2 regions of the Priestia sp. TSO9 genome follow, and region 1 is predicted to be linked to the other one. Evidence: riboswitches for the same ligand, from Rfam matches in the RefSeq annotation. Region 1 holds a riboswitch; the other holds the start of a gene.
The links. Region 1 has a riboswitch for cobalamin ahead of metE (5-methyltetrahydropteroyltriglutamate--homocysteine S-methyltransferase). Riboswitches for the same ligand answer to the same signal wherever they lie in the genome.

Region 2: another riboswitch for cobalamin. It lies ahead of nikA (nickel ABC transporter substrate-binding protein); the one in region 1 lies ahead of metE (5-methyltetrahydropteroyltriglutamate--homocysteine S-methyltransferase).

The regions. Positions count from the first base shown of each region.
Region 1 covers NZ_JAJEKD010000015.1:650,776-653,955, forward strand. The annotation lists gene metE (5-methyltetrahydropteroyltriglutamate--homocysteine S-methyltransferase) at 1-1,502, opposite strand, end outside; cobalamin riboswitch at 1,652-1,840, opposite strand; SAM riboswitch class I at 1,920-2,030, opposite strand; gene LJC66_RS18440 (hypothetical protein) at 2,110-2,361, opposite strand; partial or broken gene LJC66_RS27980 (hypothetical protein) at 2,562-2,789, opposite strand; gene LJC66_RS18445 (metallophosphoesterase family protein) at 2,944-3,180, opposite strand, start outside.
Region 2 covers NZ_JAJEKD010000008.1:34,653-37,832, reverse strand. The annotation lists gene nikA (nickel ABC transporter substrate-binding protein) at 1-1,407, opposite strand, end outside; cobalamin riboswitch at 1,551-1,740, opposite strand; gene ftsZ (cell division protein FtsZ) at 1,743-2,747, opposite strand; gene LJC66_RS02360 (tautomerase family protein) at 3,107-3,180, opposite strand, start outside.

The DNA.
Region 1 (3,180 bases):
CCGAAGTATTCGACCATGTCCGTACGCTCAAACTCTCCGTGCACAAGGACATCTAAGCCGATGTTTTCTTGAATTTCGATCCATTTTTTTATTTCCTCGTTAATGTACGCTTCATATGCTTCATCGCTTAACTCGCCTTTACGCCATTTTAGACGCTCTTTTCGCACTTCTTTTGTTTGCGGAAAGCTTCCAATCGTTGTCGTTGGAAGAAGCGGCAGTTGAAAAGCTTCTTGCTGAACGCGCTGACGTACGTCAAACGGCGCTTGTCGCTCTGCTTTATAGCTATGCAGCTGCTTCAGCTCTTTTTGCACGTCTTGATGATTTCGAAAAGATGATCCATTTAATGCTTGAATTGCCTGTTTGTTTACGCTTATTTCTTCTTCTATTGCTTCTTTTCCTTGCTGCACCGCTTTTGTTAAAAGCGTGATTTCCTTCAGCTTTTCATCTGCAAAAGACAGTGCGTTTTTTAGAATTGGCTCAATGGTTTTTTCGCTTTTCACCGTGACAGGAACATGTAATAAACTTGATGAAGGCTGCAGAATCAAACGGTCTTTTGATACGGCTTTTTCAATTTCACTGATCGTTAAAAGCTGTTCGTCCAAATTTTCACGCCAAATGTTTCGTCCGTCAATCACTCCTGCTGCCAGCACTTTATCAGTTGGAAAACCATATTTATTAAGAGCCGTGAGATTTTCGCCTCGGTCATGCACAAAGTCTAAACCGATTCCTTCAACAGGAAGAGACACAACTTCTTTGTAGTGATCAACGCTGTCAAAATACGTTTGCAAAATGACTTTTACATTCGGTGACGCTTCCTTCAAAGTTTGATAGACTTCTGTGTACAGTGCCAGGTCTTCTTTTGATAGCGTTGTAGCTAAAACCGGCTCATCTATTTGTACCCACTCTACTCCTTCTGCCTGCAGCTCCGCTAAGATAGTTGCATAAAGCGGAACAAATTGTTCAACTACTTCTTTAAACTCACTTTTTTTATATCCTTTTGACAGCTTCACAAATGTTACTGGACCTAAAATAACGGGCTTGCCTTCAATATTCAGCTTCTGTTTTGCTTCTTTGTAAAATTGAAGCGGGCGATTTTCTACAAGTGCGGGCGTACATTTGTCAAGCTCTGGTACGATGTAGTGATAATTTGTGTTAAACCATTTTGTCATCGTAGAGGCTACCGCACCTTTTGTTCCTCGCGCGATGTCAAAATACGTTTCAAGCGATACCGGTCCTCCGTCATAATCAAAGCGCTTTGGCACTAGACCAAACATAGTCGCTGTATCTAGCACATGATCGTATAAGCTAAAATCGCCGACTGGAATTAATTCAATCCCTGCGTCACGCTGTTTTTTCAGATTCACTAGACGAAGAGCTTCAATTTCCTGCAAAAAGATATCTTTCTCTAGTTTTCCTGCCCAAAACTGCTCAAGCGCTTTTTTCCATTCTCGTTTTTCACCAATTCTTGGATAACCTAAGTTTGAACTTTTTACACTGCTCATTTTTTCCACTCCCTGTATATTTTTTATCGATAAACTAAAAAATCTCTCTTTTCGAAATGAAAAGAGAGATGATACGCATACTTAACTAAAGTTGAGATATCCTGTTTTTCTCAACACGTATTCCTCACTCCTCTCTATATCCCGTAGAGCTTAAGTGCATACAACAGGCAGGTCTCCTGACTTAGGTTCATCGCTTCCTATCCCTTCCCATTTCAATATGAAACAGTGGTTAATAAGTTGCTCCCCATTACAGTGGCGGGACCGCGCCGGCTTTTCACCGGTCTTCCCTTTTAAGCTGCATACATTCGTTACACAGCACCTGATGCATTTTTATAAAATTGTTCATTCAAAACATATTCACATAAAATAAAAAGCCTCTCTATCATGAATAGAGAGGCATAGTATCTATGAAATCCTCTCTTATTTTTCAAAGCTGTACGCTTTGCAGGATGTAGCACCTTTTCAACAAAAATGTTAAATGGTTGCCGGGCTTCACAGGGCCAGTCCCTCCGCCTCTCTCAATAAGAGTTTTAATTGTTTATAATATTTTGAATGTAGAGTCATCTTAACACCTTAGATTTATGTTGTCAAAAATTTTTTTAAAAAATCAGTTTTCAGGAGGCGTTGACGCTAATTTTTGCCTTAATAATTTGTAATCATCTTTTCGATGTGTTTCGATTAAATCTTTTGCTCCCTGGTGATATCCTGACGAATAAATGTACTCTACCGCTGTTTCGATAAGCTTTCTTTTTTCTTCGGCACACTCCCGGTCCATTAGGGGGAACAGTCTACCTAAAAGGTCATTTAAATCTTCCTTGATAAAACGATCAAGTCCTTCTTGCATCTTTTCATTTGCCATGATTGCTCCTCCATTTGCTGTGTATGTTCTAAGCCTCTATAAACAGGCATTTCACTGTAAATTTTAAGATAAAGTTAAGTCATTAAACAGTATATCAAGTGAATGTTTTTCTTCAATTACATATGTAATACAAATATATGACAAATATAGAGAATATATCATCATTCATTATCTATTATAACGTTTGACTGAGCCTTCTGCTACAAGGTTTCGTACGGTTTTCCAAAAGAGGTTGAGACATCACGAAATGAATCTAATCTAAAGACAAATGGGTACATGAGCTGAATCACTTTTGACACCGCTGTTGATTTCCGTACAAGACTTCGCTTTCCGCGGGCGGTCGCTGAGCCTCCTCGTCACATACGTTCCTGTGGGGTCTCACCTGTTCCGCTTTTCCCGCAGGAGTCTTCGTCTTGTCCTCCAATCACCTGCTAGAAAGACCTATACACATGAAACCTACGTTTACCCTAACAAAAAAGCGAACCACTAATCACACATCTTGATCGATGATTCGTTTCACTTCGTCCAAAACCCTTTTGTTCCAGCCTCTTTTTTTGAACCTAGCTTTCTACTTTCTTGTTTTTACAAACAATTTCTTCGAGGTCCTCCAAAATCCTTCCAAAGAAGAGGACCTAAAATGTCGTACCTGCTTACAAAAAACTCTGTAAAATTATAATTATTTAAAATTAAAGGCGGCTCAAAATCAAGGGGAGCACCGGCGCCTCCTGACAATACAAAATCAGTGCCTCTTCCAAGCGTAAACGACCCGTTTCTATTTTTTCTAATAAACTGCTCGTCATACGCATGCACGTGGCTGAC
Region 2 (3,180 bases), on a different contig from region 1:
CAAAGCGGTTGCTTGCTTGGCTAGCTGATTTCGTTTTGCGTCATCTACGGTTGAATTTAACTGTTCTATCATTTTTGTTAGCGTATCGTCATTAATTCGACTGGCATTTAAACCACCGCCCGGCAAATAGTTCGTGCTTAAATAATAGCTGGCATCCCCTCTAGGTGCTGTGATAAGGCTGTACAATGCTAAATCCCAATCATCTTTTGCCATTACATATTCATCGCTATCTTCAACTAGGTGAATTTTAATAGAAATTCCTAACTCTTTGGCATTAGACTGTATAAGCTGAGCAATTAAAGGCAGTTCTGGCAGAGAGCTGTATGTGACAAGAGAGAGCGATAGTGGCTTTCCATTTTTGATTGCTTTGTCATTTTTGATTTGATAGCCTGCTTTCTCTAAATATTTTTTAGCAGATGTCATACCTCTTTGCTCGTTAGCAGTATTATCAGCAAAAGGAAATTGAGATAAAAATGGACCTCGAGCCGCTGCCGCTTGATTGTTCATTATGCTGCTGACAATTTCTTTTCGGTTCAATAAGGTATCGATAGCTTTTCTTACATTTTCGTCTTTTAATGCGTCATTGGTTTGGTTATAAAGCAATAAATGAGTACGCACACTAGGTACTCCGCTTACTTTGAAAGACGAATTCGCTTGTAAAGTGCTCAAGCTTTCTAAAGGCGGCCGATAAATAATATCGGCTGTCCCGGACTGAAGAGCTGCAACTCGCGCATTTGCATCTTCGTTAAATGCAAAGATCGCATTTTTCAATTTCACTTTTCCATTCCAATAATGTTCATATCTTTCTAACTTCACTTGATTTCCTTGATCGAAAGTCAAAACGTGAAATGGACCTGTACCAATGGGCTTCTTAGCTATATTAGAAACATCAACATCTATAATAGCTGTGTTTGGATGCACTAACTCAGAAGGGAATTTAGGCATTGGTTCTTTTAATGTAATTGTCAGCGCATGACCGTTCGATTTCATTTCTTTAATATTTAAAGTGTTTTTCATCGCATAACTTTGATCTATCGTTCTTTGAAGAGAAGACTTAACAGCATTTGCATCCAGCGCTTTTCCATTTTGAAACGTGATGTTCTTTCTTATCATAAATGTCCATGTAAGGCCGTTATCTTTCGTTTCCCACTTTTCAGCAAGCCAAGGCTTTATTTTTAAATCGTCGCTGATTTTAACAAGCGTCTCCCCTACTCCCGCACGAACTGCTGTATAATTATCGTCGGTATGAGGATCAAGCGTTGCAGATGTAAAATTAAATAAAAACGTCACACTTTTATCCGTTTTCTTTCTTTCTTTTATACTTATGCTCTCTTCATTAGGAGCGCAAGCAGTGAGGCAAAGTAACACAAGAAATATCATAGATACGAGCTTTTTATTATTTATCATTGATTTTCCCACCTTCTATTTTAATACAAAAAAAAGCACTTCTAAAAAGAAGTGCTTGTCTTCACAACAAATTCAGATAAACGTATCCCTTGTTTATCTTATTTTTGATTCTGCCAAAACACCTCCCTATCCTCGTAGGTTATTGTGTGCTGAGATTTATGGCAGGTCTCCTGGCTTCAAGTCATTGCCTTATACCGCCTTCCCGTCTCTAAATAGACAGTGGCTTTTTGACATAAGGCTCCTTGTTACAGTGGCGGGACCGCTCCGGATTTGCACCGGATTCCCTTTTAAGGCAATTGAAAAACAATTGCCACCATAAAAGCTGGTTATTTAATTTAGTAGCGTGCTCTTGAAACTCTAGAAGTAGAAGCTGATGGTGAAACATCTTCATCATCAAATCCAGTGGCAATAACGGTTACCATCATTTCGTCCTTTAAATCTTCATTAATCACAGATCCAAAAATCATATTTAAGTCCTGATCAGAAGCAGACGTGACAATATCTGCTGCTTCCTGTACTTCGTAAAGACTCAAGCTGCTGCCGCTCGTAATGTTCAACAGCACGCCTCTTGCTCCATCAATCGATGCATCTAGCAGCGGACTAGAAATGGCTTTTTTTGCTGCTTCAATTGCCCGGTCTGATCCGGAAGCTCGTCCGATACCCATAAGCGCAAATCCTTGATTAGACATGATTGTTTTTACATCAGCAAAGTCAAGGTTAATCAGCCCCGGAACAGCGATTAAATCTGAAATACCTTGAATACCTTGGCGAAGAACATTATCTGCTTCACGGAATGCTTCAAGCATAGGCGTCTTTTTATCGACAATTTCAAGCAAGCGGTCGTTTGGAATCACAATAAGGGTATCTACCGATTCATTCATCGCAGTAATACCCCCTACTGCTTGCTTCGTACGTTTATTTCCTTCAAACTTGAACGGGCGAGTGACTACTCCAATTGTTAAAGCATTTAGTTCACGGGCAATTTGGGCAATAACCGGAGCTGCTCCAGTACCGGTTCCTCCGCCCATGCCAGCTGTTACGAATACCATGTCTGCGCCTTGCAGTACTTCTTGAATTTGTTCTCTGCTTTCTTCGGCTGCTTCTCTTCCTACTTCTGGATTAGCTCCTGCACCTAATCCTCGCGTTAAGGCCGCACCAATCTGCATTTTCACATCTGCTTTAGATAAGTTAAGCGCCTGAGCATCCGTATTAACGGCGATAAATTCTACTCCTTGGACACCGTGTTCAATCATACGGTTAACGGTGTTATTTCCTCCACCGCCAACCCCAATTACTTTAATTCGCACTAACGGCGATACATCTGCATCAAATCCAAACATTCTAAGTTCCTCCTCAATGATCAAAATTACTTTCTCTTATTATCCGAAAAAACACGTGAAGAACCTTTTACTCCTATGTTTAACGCGTAACTGTTCTTTTGTTTTACAGATTTTATACACTTCTCTTTTAACCTTTAAATCTTTACATCTTTATGTAAATTTATTGTTGTTCTAAAATTAGTACGCCGAACTCTTTTATGGTTTTTCCACTCAAAATGGCATATAAGCTTATTGTATCATTCATTTGACAGATGTCTGTATTTAATTTTGAGTAAGATGTGACTAAGAGAATAATATTTTTATAGACAAAATGAGAAAAAGCCCTTAGAAATAAGGGCTTCTCTAGATAATAAACCGTTTTATAATTTCCCAGTTAAGAATTGAGCCTCTCCCATGCCAAAGCTCCAGTCAGCATTACCGTTTTCAACAATCG